Linked DNA regions of Glaciimonas sp. CA11.2. The main gene of each other region encodes a partner of the protein of the gene in region 2 in a complex. Links are inferred from orthologs where the notes say so. Each region holds a gene or a part of one and is shown on either strand. Other genes may lie near its edges. The genes, in order: dapF and RGU75_RS05240.

The links.
Region 1: the proteins of RGU75_RS05240 (region 2) and dapF are in contact, whole or in part, in a solved structure (PDB 5YGU), measured with the Escherichia coli proteins. The link is inferred for Glaciimonas sp. CA11.2 from one-to-one orthologs.

What each region holds. Positions count from the first base shown.
Region 1 is NZ_JAVIWL010000001.1:2,140,973-2,149,886, forward strand. Bases 3,263-6,082 are described here. They hold dapF (diaminopimelate epimerase), read right to left. Parts: upstream 5,196-6,082; coding sequence 4,329-5,195; downstream 3,263-4,328. Other genes in these bases: RGU75_RS09150 (tetratricopeptide repeat protein), read left to right, coding at 3,263-4,110; RGU75_RS09160 (lipid A biosynthesis acyltransferase), read right to left, coding at 5,318-6,082. Outside these bases: RGU75_RS09140 (DUF484 family protein), read right to left, coding at 1-202; RGU75_RS09145 (porin), read right to left, coding at 403-1,575; more of RGU75_RS09150, read left to right, coding at 2,332-3,262; more of RGU75_RS09160, read right to left, coding at 6,083-6,187; RGU75_RS09165 (lysophospholipid acyltransferase family protein), read right to left, coding at 6,184-7,050; metK (methionine adenosyltransferase), read left to right, coding at 7,488-8,645. UniProt on the Escherichia coli protein: Involved in the succinylase branch of the L-lysine biosynthesis and in the biosynthesis of the pentapeptide incorporated in the peptidoglycan moiety. Catalyzes the stereoinversion of LL-2,6-diaminopimelate (L,L-DAP) to meso-diaminopimelate (meso-DAP).
Region 2 is NZ_JAVIWL010000001.1:1,217,107-1,225,982, reverse strand. Bases 191-2,972 are described here. They hold RGU75_RS05240 (RNA pyrophosphohydrolase), read right to left. Parts: upstream 2,006-2,972; coding sequence 1,376-2,005; downstream 191-1,375. Other genes in these bases: RGU75_RS05235 (proline--tRNA ligase), read left to right, coding at 2,207-2,972; RGU75_RS05245 (CNP1-like family protein), read right to left, coding at 798-1,367; proB (glutamate 5-kinase), read left to right, coding at 191-620. Outside these bases: more of proB, read left to right, coding at 1-190; more of RGU75_RS05235, read left to right, coding at 2,973-3,946; RGU75_RS05230 (lytic transglycosylase domain-containing protein), read left to right, coding at 4,119-4,760; RGU75_RS05225 (SWIB/MDM2 domain-containing protein), read right to left, coding at 5,171-5,533; ffh (signal recognition particle protein), read right to left, coding at 5,904-7,271; RGU75_RS05210 (cytochrome C assembly family protein), read left to right, coding at 8,749-8,876. UniProt on the Escherichia coli protein: Master regulator of 5'-end-dependent mRNA decay.

The DNA.
Region 1 (8,914 bases), 920 kb from region 2 along the record:
TTGCCATGTCGGCGAGGCGAAGATCTTGCACCTTTATTTTTTCCCGCAATATTTCCATCTGACGCTCTTGCAGGGAGATGGCGCGACCAAGCAAAGGGCTGGTCAATTTGATTTTGCCGAGCAACTCAGCATGCTCCACAAAGAAATGTGGCGTTTCTGCAAGATATTCTGCGACGGTATCGGGATCCAGTTGGCTGCTCATAGTGTGCGATTGAATATTGAGAGTAGAGAGTTGAGTGAGCAAGAATATCATCACTATGGCGATGAACCATAACTAATGCCTCAGCAAAAATTTTTTTGATCCCGAAAATAACAAAAGGCCCACATGATTTTTCATGTGGGCCTTTTGTATTTCTAACTAAGCAGACATTTCCGCGTTACCGCAGATATGACTAAATTACATTAGAACTTGTGACGGATACCAACAGTAACAGCAGTTTGGTTACCTGTGTTTCCAGTTGTGTCGCCTTCAACGCCTGGGTTGACAGCGTTTTTAGCGCGCAGGTATGAAGCAAATGCATACAAGTCAGTACGCTTCGACAAGAAGTAATCAGTACCCAAGTTGACTTGTGTCAGTTTGCCTTTTGGCGAACCAGCATCAACGAAAGTTAAGTTGCTGTATTGAACGCTAGCCAACAAATGCAAAGGTGCTGTCAAAGAATAGTTAGTACCCAATTCAAAGATGTCAGCTTTGCTGTTGTTGATGCCGCCGATAGCGAAGGCCGAAGCCAACGAACCACCGACAGGAACAGCCGCTGTTGAGCTAGTAGCCAATGGCTGCTTAACACGTGACCAGTTACCGTACAAACGTGCAGGACCAACTTGGTAACTAGCACCTAAGCTGAACACTTTCAGAGCTGTATCGCCGGCATTGCCAGAAAATACTGGAGCACTGTTAGTCAAAGAAGTATCGCTAGATGTGGCGCCTTTTTTCGACTGGTAGTAAGCAGCGTACAGGCCGAGTGGGCCGTTCGCGTATTGACCACCGATACCGAAAGATTGACCAGCAGTAGTTTGACCAGCAGTTTCGCCGAAACCGTAGATCGCGCTAGCAGTGAAACCAGACAGGTTTGTCGTGTTGTAACGGATCGAATTCTGGGTACGTACACCTTCCAAACGGTCCAGATTGTGGCCAACCGCGCCAGTTACGCCACCGAAATCTTGAACCGAAGTCCATTGGCTAACGTCATCCAGAATATCAGTCTGACGACCCAACAGAACTGTACCGAATGCATCGCTGCTCAGACCAACAACAGATTTACGACGGAACAGATTTGTCGAACCTTTGTCGCCTTGCAATGCACCAGTGTCATTAGCGAAGCCAGTTTCCAATTGGAAAACTGCTTTCAAACCGCCGCCTAGATCTTCAACGCCTTTGAAACCCAGACGTGAACCTTGGACGATGCCGGAGTTGACAGCAAACTTGCTACCAGTTTTACCAGTAGTAGTGTTCAGTGCTTTGTTTGTGTAAGTGACGCCAGTATCAACGATACCGTAGATTGTTACTGAGCTTTGAGCTTGTGCTGCACCTGCGATTGCGCCTAGTACGGCCAGTGCGATTAGTGATTTCTTCATTTGACGTCCTTTATTTGGAAAAGCCTGCTTAAGGATCCGTACATCTGTCGGATGGGTGAACATTAATGGGTCCGGCTGTCTACTCTGGCGCTTTGGTCTTATGTAGTGCTATAAATTTGTCGAAATTGTCAGGTGTTGGTGTTTGTGTTGTATTTTTGTGACACACAAGCGGCGACCTATCGTTGTACTAAATCGGTAATCTTCTGCTATGCATTGGTAATTTTGCATGTATTACATTGCATTGTGCTGACAAAACACTACGATTTCTTGTACTTGTATTACATGATAATTTTCTTTTCGGATTGATGGACGGCGAGAGCCTTGTCGGGTGACCGTTTTTTACCAGTAATAAGCCGCTATTGATACGAATTACGACATAGGACTTGCTACTTGTTGTCTAGTTACTTCTTTATATCAAAGGCTGACTTGTTAAGCGCATCTGGAAAACCTCGCCACGATGTTTCTTATCCCTAAATTAAGGAAGGCTCTTTAGCCAATAAATTGCAAAAATTTATTCTGCTGCTATATTTTGTAACTTATCCGACGTTAATCATAAATAGAACACTAATCGCCGATATTGCGCTAAGTTGGTGTAATGTTTTCTATATTGGTTGACTGGGCCGTTTTGCCGGATCGTTAAAATTAAAGAAATATCACTTTGTTGTATTAAAGCTGCGAACTTTATTCTATTTTGTTATCAAATAAAGGATTCTTCATTTATCGGGGATAATTTACGCTTTTGCATGATGGGTGTTTATGGCTAAACGGGAAGACTTAGCAATTATTAGGGCTGCGCGTGCTGGACAGGCGGCGGCCCAGCTCGCGCTCGGTCAACGCTACCTCTTTGGCGGGAACGGTTTGCCACAGAGCTTTCCGACTGCATTACATTGGTTGGATCGTGCTGCGCAACAGCAAGAGGTAGAGGCTTGGATCTTAATCGGGACGTATATTCAGCTTGATGTCGCCCGTGGTGCTACCAACCCGCTAGATTTATGCGCTTGGTATGAGCGCGCGTTTGACGCAGGCGTGATGCAGGCCGGATTGGTTTTAGCGCAATTGGTATTGGACATCAACATTCCAATCGATGAACGGGCTGCTTTAGAGGCTTATAAGCCTAAAGCTTTACAGGCACTGGAGGCAGCGGCGCATGCCGATATTCCCGAGGCCCAATGGCTATTAGCGCAGCACGCGGCGAGGATCGATCAAACGGCCGCCGCGCTTGTCAATTCGCACGCTGCAGAAGCCGATAGTAACGCCGGTAAAATGACGGGTGGTGCACATGTTGGTCTGCCGAGTCGCTCAAGTAATGCTTCGCGTTCCAGCCAAATGAACGGGGCTGATGAATTGACCGGTGAAGTTGCCCATCGGGCGCCAGTATCCGGCGCTGAAGCGACCGGTGCGACGCTGTCCTGGACCGCCCGCGCAGCTGACGCCGGAATCATGCAAGCACAACATTCGCTGGCGCAGATAGCCTGGGAAAAGCGCGACTGGACGGCGTTTTTAGAACGCGGCTTACCGTTGGCACGTGCCGTCGCGCAGCAATATGGTGGCGAATTGGCACAATTGCATGCTCCTTCCGAATCTTTGGCGAGGCGTGTGGGTGAGGCAAATCTGTTGTTGTTAACGCGCTGTGCCCGCGCACTGATGATGACTACTGGATTTGATGCTAACGAGGTCCAGCAATTTTTAGAGTTGGCGGCCTCGGCTGACGACAAATCTGCTCAGCTCGATTTGGGGCTTTGGTATGCGCGGATGGATAGCGATGGCGGACGCATCATTGTTGGTGCTGGGTCAGCCAATTATAAAAAAGCGATACGTTGGCTGACACATGCGGGCGAGCGGGGATTATCCGAAGCTTGGTATGCGTTGTCACGAATATATTTGAAGTCTGAATTTTCTCAACGTAATTTGGTTGATATGCAACGCCATCTGGAGCATGCGGCTGAAATGGGGCATCGTGCAGCGCAGCTGGAATGTGGCGTCAGTGCGTGGCGCAATCGTCGTGAAAAGTTAACGAACGATGTTCAAGCGGTTTATTGGCTGCAAAAAGCAGCGACGCAAGGCAGTATTGAGGCCCAAACGTTGCTGACCAAGATTGCTGACCGCGCGCGTCCTATGGCGTGGGCCGTGAGCGCGAAACAACAACTGACGCGTGAGTTGGTCGCCGGTCATCCTTTTCTCGCGGCGCGTATTGAACTCGCCTTGTTATTTGGATTAAGTCGGCCAGAGGCTTTGTTGCTGGATTTAAATCAAGCTGATTGCGGTCACTGTCTGGTGGTGGATATCCGTACGTCTTACGCTCGCAGTAAGCGGCGGTTGGTGTTAATTGAGACGGGCGACGAGCGTCAGGCATTGAATCGGCTGGCGCGATTGTTCGAGGATGTCGATTGTGGCCCGCATGGTCCAGAGGGAAATTATCGGCAACGCTTGTATCGTTTTAAGACAGCACTGCCGGGTTTGGAGATGACGGATGCCGATACAGCGACCGAAGATGGTGAAGAGTTCGCTGAAACGTCTAACCAACTGAGCAACTAAGATTGCGTATTTAAATACGGGCGCCCAAATAGCGCGCCGCGGCCAAACGCTATGCTTAAGTACTTAGTTTTTGGCTTAATTAAAAATTAACGAGAAAATTTGCGTTGTAAAGTAATGAGTAATCAGCAATAAGTAGTTAGGAAGTTATTGGGTTTAATTTTTTACAACGCGCACCTTCCTGGCTACGTTCGTTGATACGTTCGTTTTTACGTTCGTTTTTACGTTCGGCCTGCATCGATATCTATTTCACCTTCGAACACGGTCACGGCGGGACCGGTGAGTCTGACCGGTTGTCCAATGCCATTCCATGCGATAGATAGATCGCCGCCGTGAGTGCAGACTGCTACCGGTGAATCCAGCAACCCACGTTGAATACCCGCGACAACCGCAGCGCACGCGCCAGTGCCACAAGCTAAAGTTTCGCCCGCACCGCGTTCATACACGCGCAACTTGATCTGATGGCGATCAACAATTTGCATGAACCCAGCGTTGACGCGTTTTGGAAACCGCGGATGATGCTCAATGATAGGACCATCCACAAGAACCGGCGTGGCCTCAGTATCGCTGACGACCTGAATCGCATGTGGATTACCCATCGATACAACTGAAAACAGGATTAACTTGCCGTTGATTTCGAGTGGCCACAACGTGTCCGTACCTTGGCGTTCGCCTTGTAGAGCGCTTGCGTCAAAAGGTACGTCGGACGGCGCTAAAACAGGAGAGCCCATGTCAACAGTAATAGAGCCATCGTCTTCCAGCATTGGCTCGATCACGCCGCACATGGTTTCTACTTTGATGGAGCGCTTTTGGGTGAGACCTTTTTCAGTAACAAATTTGACGAACGCGCGCGCACCGTTCCCGCACTGCTCAACTTCTCCGCCATCAGCATTGTAAATGCGGTAACGGAAATCAACGCCCGCCGCTTGGGGTTTTTCAACGACCAACATCTGATCGGCACCGACTCCAAAGCGACGGTCAGCTAGTGCTTGCCATTGGACTTGTGTGAAATCGATATGCTGATTAATCGCATCAATGACAATGAAATCGTTACCCGCGCCGTGCATTTTTGTGAATTTGAGTTTCATGGTGTGATTATAGGGCGGTAAGAGAGAAAGTGCGCAACACGACGCTTCTGTAAAGTTGCCAGTTTTTTTGTCTCGTTACGTTATTTAGCGTTAAAAGTTCAAACTTGGTTTTCTTCATTTGATTAATAAGGCCCAGGTTCGCCCTGCGGTCTGGTTTTAAAGCGCTTATGCGCCCAAAAGTACTCTGCTGGCGCTTCGAGTATCCGCTCTTCAATAAATGCATTCATGCGTCGGGTCGCTTCCGTGACATCGTTGCCTGGATAGTTTTCCCAAGCCGGGTAAAAGGTAACTTTCCAACCTTTATAGCCCGGCAAGTACGTCGCGATCATCGGAACCACGCTGGCTTTGGTGGCGGCGGCAATTCTGGCGAGTGCGGTGAGTGTCGCTGCAGGAATGCCAAAGAATGGGACAAATTCGGCATCTTTGGTTCCAAAATCCATATCAGGCAACATGATGAAGGGAAATCCCTCCCGCATCGCACGGATGATTGGTTTCACACCTTGTTCGCGCGTGAATAATTTGACAGGGCGAAAACGCGACCGACCTTTAAGCAAAGCAGCATCCACCAACGGATCTTGTTGCCGAGAGTAAATGGTGCAAATCGAGAGCGACGAGTTGAGTACTAACGCAATGCCTGGAATTTCTAGACAGACAAAGTGCGGACATAGCAAAATGGTAGGTCCTGCACGGAGTGTGTCGAGCGGTAAGTCAGATTCAATTTTTATCAGTCGTTTGAGGCGCGCTTCAGAAGCCCACCACAACACACTGCGTTCCAGAGCGCTGCGTGAATAGGCTTGAAAATGGCGCCGTGCCAATATGACGCGGTCTGCTTCTGGCATATCAGGAAAACACAACCGCAGATTGATTAACGTAATGTGGCGACGTGGTTTCATGATGATGAACAGCAACGATCCTAACGCTTCGCCAAGAGGGCCAAGTATCCAGAGCGGCAGCCAATGTGTCAGCCATAACAAGAAAATCAGCGCTCTCATGGACGGTCCTTATTATCGGGCGCTATGTCAGTTGGCGCGCTGACGCCGGGCGGCGTTTTATAGCGGTTGTAGCTCCAGATATACTGGGATGGGCAACGGGCGATTAGTTTTTCCATGGCGATGTTGATCGCATGGGCTTGCTGTTTTGGGGTATTACCTAACTCTTCTTCAAATGGCACAAACCGAATGACAAAACCACGGCCAAAAGGTAGGCGTTCGGCATACGAAAGAATAATGGGCGCGCCACTCATTTGATGCAATTTGGCCGATAAAGTCATCGTGTAAGCCGCTTTGCCAAAAAAATCGGCCCAGACGCCTTCACCGTTTTGTGGCACCTGATCGGGCAGCAACCCGATGGCCTGACCTTTTTTGAGGGCTTTTAGCAAGGCACGCACGCCCGTTAGATTTGCTGGAGCGAGGTGCAAGTTAGGGCGCGCGCGCGCGCCTTCAATCAAGGGTTTTAATGCGGCTTTGCGTGGCGGTCGGTATAGCGCGGTGAGCGATGTTTTGGCGGCAATTGCTTGAGCGATGATTTCAAAACAACCCAAATGCGGCGTCAAAAAAATGACCCCAGTTTTGGCGTCAAGCGCGGCCTGTGCCAACTCCCAATTTTCGATGCTGGCCGTACGTAATACCTTCTCTGGCGGCGCGCACCAGACAAAAGGAAGCTCAAACATGCTTTTGCCGGACTCGCGAATCGCTTGAGACAAATAGCGTTTATAACCGGCACGGGCAAGGTTAGTTTTTAATTTGCGTCGATACGATGGCGATAACAAATATACCAGCCAACCGACAGCAGAACCGATTGCGTGCAACGCAAATAGCGGTAATTTAGATAAAAGTTGAAAGAGTTTGACAAGCATTGGACGGTGGGAAGGGGCGTTTTGCCGAAAAGTTGTAAAAGGCGTAAAATAACATACGTAGGATAAACAAATACATTGATGTACTTATATTAGTGTTTAATAATTAGCTAATGCAACTAGCTTATTCGTCGGCTTGTTAGCTAACTTAAAAAGCATTAACTTAAGCATTAACTTAAGCAGCAACTTAAGCAGCAAATCGATAAATCGCTTATTCTATTAGCGTTACATTCAATGTGTAGCAAGAGTTGCAAGAAATTGGACCAGCCAAATCAGTCATTAATTTGGATCATGCCAGTTTCGCCGGATTTACAGGATTTCACCCGCCGAGTTAATAGACAACTTGCGAAGCGGTATACAAATTTCGCTAAAGCGTCGCAGGCTCTACAGTAGGACTGCGGCACGGTCACCACTGTATTTCTTTCTGGCAGGAGCCTGTTATGACACATGAATACCTCTTCACCTCTGAATCCGTTTCTGAGGGACATCCCGACAAAGTCGCGGATCAAATTTCCGATGCTATTCTGGACGCCATTTTGGCCCAAGATCCAAATGGACGCGTTGCTGCCGAAACATTGGTTAATACCGGTCTGGTTGTTCTGGCCGGTGAAGTCACAACGTTTGCTAACGTCGATTACATCAACGTGGCACGTGAGACCATCAAGCGCATCGGTTACGATAATGCTGACTTCGGTATCGATTACAAAAGCTGCGCGGTGCTGGTGGCGTACGACAAGCAATCGCCGGACATCGCTCAAGGTGTTGATGAAGGCAAGGGATTGGATCTGGATCAGGGCGCGGGCGATCAGGGTTTGATGTTTGGTTACGCTTGTGACGAAACCCCGGAACTGATGCCAGCCGCTATTTATTACGCACATCGGATTGTTGAGCGCCAGTCGCAATTGCGCAGAGACGGGCGTTTGCCATGGCTGCGTCCGGACGCAAAATCACAGGTGACGCTGAAGTATGTTGACGGTGTACCCGTCGCGATTGACACGATTGTGTTGTCAACACAGCATGCGCCTGAAATGCAACACAGGGCTATTGAAGAAGCCGCCATCGAAGAAATTATCAAGCCAGTCGTGCCGAAAGAATGGCTACAAAACACGCGTTATCTAATCAATCCTACGGGGCGGTTCGTCATCGGTGGACCGCAAGGGGATTGTGGATTGACTGGTCGTAAAATTATTGTGGATACTTACGGTGGTGCCGCACCGCACGGCGGCGGCGCTTTTTCGGGCAAGGATCCATCAAAGGTCGATCGTTCTGCCGCCTACGCTGGCCGTTATGTCGCCAAAAATATCGTTGCAGCCGGTTTGGCGACGCGTTGCCAAATTCAGGTGTCATATGCGATTGGTATTGCTAAACCGACCTCCGTGATGGTAACGACGTTCGGAACTGGCAAGATCAGCGATGAAAAACTGGCCCAGCTGGTATTGGAGCATTTTGACCTGCGTCCAAAAGGTATCGTGCAAATGCTTGATCTGTTACGTCCAATCTATGAAAAAACTGCTGCATACGGACACTTTGGTCGTGAAGAGCCAGAATTTACCTGGGAACGCACTGACAAAGCAGCGGCGCTCAAAGCAGCAATTTGATTGTGTTTCGATAGTAGCAGCGTGACGATTTTGTAACGCCATCATTTACCGCCTATGCTAATCACTCGCGTTAGCTAGCGCGGAATCGACGGGAAGTAGGCTTCGGCTAAAACGGAAACGTTTCGGCTGGATGTCCTGCTTTCGCGTTGTCTTGTTTTTGATTTATACCGTCCAATTGCCTCAGAACAGGCGCAAAATACTGATTAATTGATGCTTTGCGGATACCTAACTACTTGATACACTGAGTTGTTTCTTCTGCAAGATTCATT
Region 2 (8,876 bases):
AAGCTTTAATCATTTTGACCGATCAAAAGGGTTTGTTCACCGCCGATCCGCGTAAAGACCCGAACGCGAAATTTGTGCACGAGGCGCAAGCTGGCGATCCTGCACTCGAAATAATGGCTGGCGAGGCCGGTTCAAGTATTGGTCGCGGTGGGATGTTTACCAAAATTCTGGCGGCAAAACGTGCGGCAACCTCCGGCGCGCATACCGTGATTGCGTGGGGCCGTGAAACGGATGTATTGACGCGACTTGCTGCCGGTGAAGCGATTGGCACGCAGTTGAACGCACAGACTGGCCAATTAAAAGCACGTAAGCAATGGATGGCAGATCATCTGAAAACAGCGGGAAAAGTGCTGCTGGACGCGGGTGCGGTGCAAAAGTTGACGGAAGAGGGCAAGTCATTGCTGCCGATTGGCGTCACCGATGTGTTGGGTGAGTTTGGTCGTGGCGATGTGATTACTTGCGTCGGTAGCGATGGTCGTGCGGTTGCGCGTGGTATCAGCAATTACACCAGCGCAGAAACCAGGCGGATTATGCGACATCCATCGTCGGAGATCGCTACTATTTTGGGCTTTGTCGAAAAGTCAGAATTGATTCATCGGGACAATATGGTTTTGTTGTAAATAATTAAATAATTAAATAATTAAATAATTAAATAATTAAATAAAAAACCGATATGTAAACCATATCGGTTTTTTTAGGCATTTAGTTGATCCGAACCTAAAATGGTCATTTGGCCTGAGAGCCGGACAGTTTTCTAGCGCTAGCTCCGATTTACTTGAGCTTACTAAAATTTTTGCTTAACCACCCGGTTTCAATGGCCGATTGTCCCGTAGGCGAGTTTGTATATCCGTTACCTTGCCAGCGATGGTGCCGTTCTGGCACAAAAAATCTTTGAATAGCGCGGCATGTTGGCGGTTTGCGTTAACGTCGGTGATTTGCTGCCATTTGCTGAGGCGAGCACGCGACCAAGTGCCGTCTTTATGCCCAAAAGCATACAACTTTCTTTCGGCAGTCTGGCAGCGGATTCCTTCATAGCTGACATTTTCAGCGCCGCCACTGCTGGTACTGATCAGCGTGTAACGTACCACGCCATCTGTCCCAACTGTTATTGATTTAATATCAATTGCGAATTTCATGATCGATGTCGGGCTGACATAGAATGAGACCATACTCGCCGGTTCCGGTTGTGCCGGTAATTGAACAGCGAGTTCCTGCCAGGTTTTTACTTCATCATCGAAATCGTCGTCAAACCCGGGCCCCGGGCCAGAACCGGGAGCGGCATGGACATGGGCAGTCGCGGAAAGAAGTAGTGCCGTGACGACAAACAATTTACGCAGTTTTGGTTGGAAAGTGGCGTTAAAAAACATAGAAAAACTTACTCCTTATCGATACTCGGTTCAGCCGAAATGCAGTGTTGTGGGGCATTTCCAATTTCTTCGTCGCAATCTGGGTCTGGTGAGTCTCTAGAGTCGTGCGTTTCTCCTGATTCTGCGCAGCGCAACGGGCGAGTATGACGTCCAGCACTTTGCATCGGACGTGTCAGGAAGCGCGACAGCTCTTGCAAGGCGCGTTGATAAACATCGCGCTTGAACTCGATCACGACATCTAGCGGGACCCAGTAATCGTGCCAGCGCCAAGCATCAAATTCGGGATGCTCGGTCAGGCGCAGGTTAACATCACAATCGCGTCCGACCATCCGCAGCAAGAACCAGATTTGTTTCTGGCCGCGATAATGCCCGCGAATATCGCGTTTGATGAAATGATCTGGCACTTCATAGCGCAGCCAGTCACGGGTTCGACCGATAATTTTGACATGCTCCGCTTTGAGGCCGATTTCTTCCTCTAGTTCGCGAAACATGGCTTGTTCCGGCGTTTCACCGTACTTAATGCCACCTTGTGGAAATTGCCACGAATGTTCGCGCACGCGCTTGCCCCACCACACTTCATTCTGGGTGTTAAGCAAGATAATGCCGACGTTAGGGCGGAAGCCTTCACGGTCCAGCATACTGATACCTCAAAACTTTCTGCGACTAGGCGATCCCTATGCCAACTTGCTTACGTGTTAAATCAACACGAAACAGGTCCCAATCAGAGGTTAATCCGATCAGAACATCAATCAATTGTGCAAAGAGTGGGCGCATCAGCCAGCTAATCCTTTAAAATTGAGTCGATTATAACCCTCTCTTTTTAAAAAGAATTCACCGTTATGCGCGCCTCCCGTTTTTTTGTCTCAACTCTTAAAGAAGCACCATCCGACGCTGAAATCGTTAGCCATAAATTAATGATGCGCGCCGGCATGATTAAACGCCTCGGTTCCGGCATTTACACCTATATGCCGATGGGTTTGCGGGTTATTCGCAAAGTTGAAAATATCGTGCGCGAAGAAATGAATCGTTCTGGCGCGGTTGAACTATTGATGCCAGTCGTACAACCTGCTGAACTTTGGCAAGAAACCGGCCGCTGGCAGAAATACGGCGATGAACTGATGCGCGTCAAAGACCGTCACGGCCGTGATTTCATCATTCAACCGACTTCGGAAGAAGTGATTACCGACATTGCGCGGACCGAATTGCGCTCGTATCGCAAACTTCCAGTGAATTTTTATCATATTCAGACTAAGTTTCGCGATGAACGGCGTCCCCGTTTTGGTTTGATGCGCGGTCGTGAGTTTACGATGAAAGATGCCTATTCTTTTGATCGGGACCTCGATGGTCTGAAAAATTCGTATCAAATTATGTACGACGCCTATATTCGGATTTTTAATCGTTTTGGGCTGCAATTTCGTCCTGTCGCCGCGGATAACGGGGCCATTGGCGGCACTGGTTCGCATGAGTTTCACGTCATCGCTGCTACCGGAGAAGACGCGATTGTGTATTGCCCGACGTCTGATTACGCGGCAAATATGGAAGCTGCCGAGGCGCTGCAAATTGAAGCAGTGCGCGCTGCACCAACGCAGGAGCTGACCAAAACGGCAACGCCGGGCAAGGCCAAGTGCGAAGCGGTTGCTGAATTGCTGAGCATCCCACTGAGCACGACCATTAAGTCGATTGTCCTGACCGTTGAGAAAGAGGCGACTGAAAAAGAAGCCGCTTCCAAGCAAGTCTGGTTGTTGATGTTGCGTGGCGATCACGCTCTTAACGAAATCAAGGCTAACAAAATCCCTGGTCTGACGGGTTATCGCTTTTCAACAGAAGAAGAAATTGTTGAGTGGTTTGGTACGCCACCGGGTTATCTGGGACCGATCAATACTAAAAAACCGATTATGGTCGTTGCTGACCGAACCGTCGCCAACATGCATGATTTCGTCTGCGGCGCGAATGAAGTAGACTTCCATTTCACTGGTGCGAATTGGGGCCGTGATCTGCCCGAGCCGATGGTGATGGATATCCGTAACGTGGTCGCTGGCGACCAGTCGCCGGATGGCAAGGGCGTGCTGGAGATTCAACGTGGCATTGAAATTGGTCATGTGTTTCAGCTTGGTACCGCCTATTCGGAGGCAATGAACGCCACCTTCCTGGACGAGAACGGCAAGCCGCAACCGTTGCAAATGGGTTGTTATGGTATTGGTATCACGCGCATTTTGGGCGCCGCCATCGAGCAGAACTTTGATGACAAGGGCATCATCTGGCCAATCGCGATTGCGCCATTTGAAGTTGTTCTCTGTCCAATGGGCTATGATCGTAGCGAAGCGGTCAAAACCGAAACGGACAAACTCTACGAAGCGTTGCTAGCCGCAGGTGTCGACGTGATTCTGGATGATCGCGGCGAACGTCCGGGTGCAATGTTTGCCGATTGGGAGTTGATCGGTGTGCCGCATCGCGTGGTGGTTGGTGATCGTGGGTTAAAAGAAGGCCAACTGGAATATCAGGGGCGACGTGACACTGAAGCGACGAGCGTGCCCTTGGCGGAAATGGTGAGTTTTGTGAAAGCGCGCCTGATCGGTTAATGCGCTTAATTGGTTAAATAAGCGTGGCTGTTGATCGTTTCTTCGGCATCCTGGGTATTTCTTCCACCTTTAAGAGCGGGAGAAATGGCTTAGGATGCAAGTTGTACTGTTGTTTCGAATCGGGTGTTTCCTCGGGAACTGAACACCGATGGTTTATTTTCCAGGAGTTCACTTGCGTTTGATCGATCGTATTATTCCGTGGTTGTCGGTAGCGCTGCTCTTGGTGAGTGGTGTGACGCATGCCGGCAATCAAAAGGAAGAGGCGATGGCCGATTCGGTGCGGCTGGCTCTGTCGCGTGCGATTAACGATGCGGGGCCTCCCAAACCACAATTCACCGACATCAATCAGCGCATACAGTACTTATATTGGCTGGTTGAGATGTCGACACGTCTTAAAAAGAAATTTCCTGATGCGCAGATGCGTAACGAATTTCTGGAAACCACCTGGTATGAATCCAAACGCGCAGGTCTTGATCCAGCGTTGGTATTGGGCTTGATTCAGGTTGAATCAGCATTTCGTAAATATGCGCTGTCTAGCGTCAACGCGCAAGGTTACATGCAGGTGATGCCGTTCTGGACGCGTGTTATCGGCGACTCTGATCGCAGCAGACTTTTTAATATGCAGACCAACCTGCGCTACGGTTGCGCGATTTTGCGGATGTATCTGGATATGGAAAAGGGCAATCTATATTTGGCGTTAGGCCGTTACAACGGTAGCCGCGGCCGTCCGGAGTATCCGAATGCAGTGCAGGCCGCATGGAAGCGGTGGGAATATAGCCAGGTTCCTCTTAATACGACGGTGGCGGTGCAGTAGTAGTTTGGGCAGTTGTGCCGACTGGCCCAGATTGATCGTAACATCGCATACATCGTTACTAATATTAGCGCTCGGACACATTTCGTTAGCTGCGTTTGAGATGTGCTTCCTCTTCATTTCAATTCTTTGTAGGTCGGTTCCAGATCGGTTTCACATATTTGCCTGTTCCTACCTTTTCATAAGAATATAGACGTTTGTGTCTCTTTGATGCGCTTTGCACGTAGCGATGCCTCATTCGATCTTAATGAAGGGGTCGTGATTTTGCAGAGATGTGTTGAAGGGAGAAGTGGGAGTTAATTCTGCTCAGCGTGTGCTAAAGAAAATACAAAAACGGAAAAGAGAATACAAAAAAACCCGCGCAATGCGGGCGTTTTTGTTTGGCACTTAAGATATTTTAGAACTGCTATATCTTAAGCATTGCTCAAGTGGTCAGAAATGAGTTTAGTCATTTCAAACATAGACACTTGTTTTTTGCCGCCAAAGACAGCTTTTAGCTTTTCATCAGCATCGATGTTGCGCTTGTTTTCTGGATTTTGCAGATTGTGCTTTTTGATGTATTCCCAAACTTTCTTGGTTACTTCAGTACGTGGCAAAGGATCAGCGCCGACGACAGCAGCCAAAACAGCAGATGGTTTCATTGGCTTCATGAACGCTGCGTTTGGCTTACGTGCTGGCTTGTCTGCTGCTGCTACTTTTGCTGGTGCTGCTTTTTTTACCGCTGGTTTAGCTGCAGGTTTTTTTTCTGCAACTACTGGTTTTTTTGCTGTGGCCATCTTTGAGCCTCCTTGACGAAGAGAGTGTGAAAAATGCGTCAATCACGCATCGCTCATAGTGGTGCGGTTTCCTCAGTGACGCAAGTGTTTTTTGTGGCTTTTGCAGGTTTTGTTGAGGGTTGATCAGGAGTGCCCAAAAACATCCTTTTTTCATAGGAGTTTGGGGAACTAAATGTGATGTGATTTTACGATCAATTCGATGGCAAAATAACACCATATTTAGTCCGCTGCATGTCAATGGCGCATCGCTTTCAGTCCCATCGTCGACAGTCGGTAAAAAGCGTGAAAGCCTTATCAATCAATGCTTTAACCGCTTTAATGCCATTAAAGTGCGATGCTTCCTGTCAACACTAGGGAATAAGAACTGGGCTTACTTTAAGCCTGGCATCATCCCTTTCATACTCCGCATCATTTTCATCATGCCGCCGCCTTTAAGTTTTTTCATCATCGACTGCATTTGATCAAATTGCGACAGCATGCGGTTAACTTCTTGCACCTGAACACCGGCACCGGTTGCTATGCGGCGCTTGCGCGAGGCTTTTATTAGTTCCGGTTTGGCACGTTCTTGCGCGGTCATGGAGTTGATCATGCCTTCCATGCGACGCACGGATTTTTCTGCCTGACCCATATTTGCCGCTCCTGCAGCTTGCTGAAATTGTGCTGGCAGTTTATCCAACAGGCTCGACATACCGCCCATTTTTTTCATTTGACCTAGTTGCGCTTTAAAGTCGTTAAGGTCAAATTTTCCACCGCCTTTGATTTTTTGCGCTAAATCTTGCGCAGCGGCGACATCCACACCCTTTTGTGCTTCTTCAACCAGCGCCAGAATATCGCCCATGCCGAGAATGCGGTTTGCCATGCGCGAAGGATCAAATGCTTCCAGACCGTCCAGCTTTTCACCGACACCGGCAAATTTGATTGGCTTGCCGGTAATATGCCGTACTGAAAGGGCGGCACCACCACGAGCGTCACCATCCAGTTTGGTGAGGACTATACCGGTGAGCGGCAACGCATCGTTAAATGCTTTGGCGGTATTGATCGCGTCCTGACCAAGCATCGCGTCGACGACAAATAAGGTTTCAATTGGCTTGACCGCGGCATGCACTGCAGTGATTTCCTGCATCATCGCTTCGTCAATACCAAGACGACCCGCGGTATCTATAATTAGCACGTCGTGATAATGACGCTTCGCAAAATCGAGTGCCGCCAGCGCAATATCAACTGGTTTATCTGTTGTCAGGCTCGGGAAAAAATCCGCGCCGACTTGTTCTGTGACCGTCTTTAGCTGGCCGATCGCCGCAGGGCGATAAACGTCGGTAGAGACGGTGAGTACTTTTTTCTTTTTCTGCTCACGCAGATATTTAGCTAATTTACCGACGGTAGTAGTTTTACCTGCACCTTGCAATCCAGCCATCAAAATGATCGCGGGCGGTTGCGTGGCGAAGTTCAGTTGCGATGCTTCGGGCCCGAGATCTGCGCCCATCAGTGAGGCTAGCTCTCGCTGCACGACGCCGACAAGTGCCTGACCCGGTGTGAGCGAGGCGATGACTTCTTCGCCCAGCGCTTTTTGTTTTACGTTGGCGATAAACTCACGAACGGCGGGTAGCGCGACATCGGCCTCTAGCAACGCCAAACGGACTTCGCGTAGCATTTCGGCAGTATTGGTTTCTGTCAGGCGCGCTTCGCCGCGCATGGTTTTGACGACTTTGGCAAGACGCTGGGTAAGATTGTCTAACATAGGTGACTGTTTTTCAGAAGAGGGGCAAAAGGGCAATGCGTCATTGCGTCCGCTAAGGTTCCGGATGCAATTTTCATCACGGATGATGACAGACGCGGCGTACTGAAAATAATCCTCCATTTTACCCGATACGGCTGCAAAACCGCTTTGAAGACGGCGGCGCAAAGGAGAATAAGGCATTTTTGGAGAAAATTTTGCCACAGGGCACCATAGTCGTTACCAAGGTCACCATAAAAAGCTTTGCAAGCGCTTCAAAGCCTGGCCCGGTGTTAACCTCGGTGTAATTAAGCCCTGCCGCGAGTCGTTCTTATTAATTAGTAAGCACGCATAAAACACGAATAAATGATTGGTCCCTTGGCTTAAGAATCAAATTCGGTTGGTGTATGCTGCAAAACGGGAACGACTAGAGTGTGCTCTTCCCTTCGGGTATTATTCTTCTATTCACAATTGAGGAATGGCTATGTCAGGAAACACCGCTTCTGAAGCACCGCGTCTGGCAGTACTAATCGATGCAGATAATGCGAGCGCGGCGATTGTCGACGGCTTATTATCAGAGGTCGCCAAATATGGTGTTGCCAGCGTCAAACGGATTTATGGCGATTGGACCGATAATCGCCTAGGAAGCTGGAAAGAGTGTCTTCTGCGTAACTCGATCCAGCCGATTCAGCAGTTTGGGTATACCAAAGGTAAAAATGCGACAGACAGCGCGATGATCATTGATGCGATGGATTTGTTATATACCGGTCGTTTTGATGGTTTTTGCATCGTCTCAAGCGATAGTGATTTTACCCGACTAGCCTCGCGCATCCGAGAAGAAGGATTGACCGTCTATGGTTTTGGAGAGCGGAAGACGCCGCAGCCTTTTGTGACAGCGTGCGACAAATTTATCTATACAGACCTGTTGATCGAGTCAGCGGTGTCAGAAGTTGCGGAGCAGGACGGTGCGAGCGATGTACCGAGCAAGTTGCATCGGGCCGCCAATGAGTTACGCCAGGATACGCGACTGTTGCGGTTGTTACGCAGTGGGGTTGAAGCGGTATCGGATGAGGACGGTTGGGCGCAGTTGGGTTCGGTTGGGAGTTATATCGCTAAGCAGGCGCCTGATTTTGATGCCCGTGAATATGGGTATGCCAAGTTAAGTGGTCTGGTCAGCGCGACGGAATTATTTGATGTCACGCAACGCACTTTGGCGAATAACAAATTGGCAATGTATATCCGTGACAAGCGCAAAAAATAAGGTGGAAGACTTTTAAAACGACCGGTTGGCGTCATTATGCTGATTGTGGCGTTACCTTTGCTATGTTTTGATTCAAGCATCCCAGTCATGACTTTGCTGATTATTTTTGCGTATTCCGAGTGACGTAAAGCATTTTGAATTGGTGTAACCAGTCGTTGTAGTAAATTTCTTTTGAATTGTTGGCTATCACATGCCCAGTAATCGGTCACATACTGCGGTCACATACTGTAAACTTATACGATGCAAACTTATCTATTTATTCTCACAGCTTTGTTATATCTTGGCTGCGCCATATTGCCGTCGAAGCAGCGAAAAACCATTTCGGTTGTCGCTGCGGTCGGCTGGCTGTTACATGGCGGCGTGTTGTG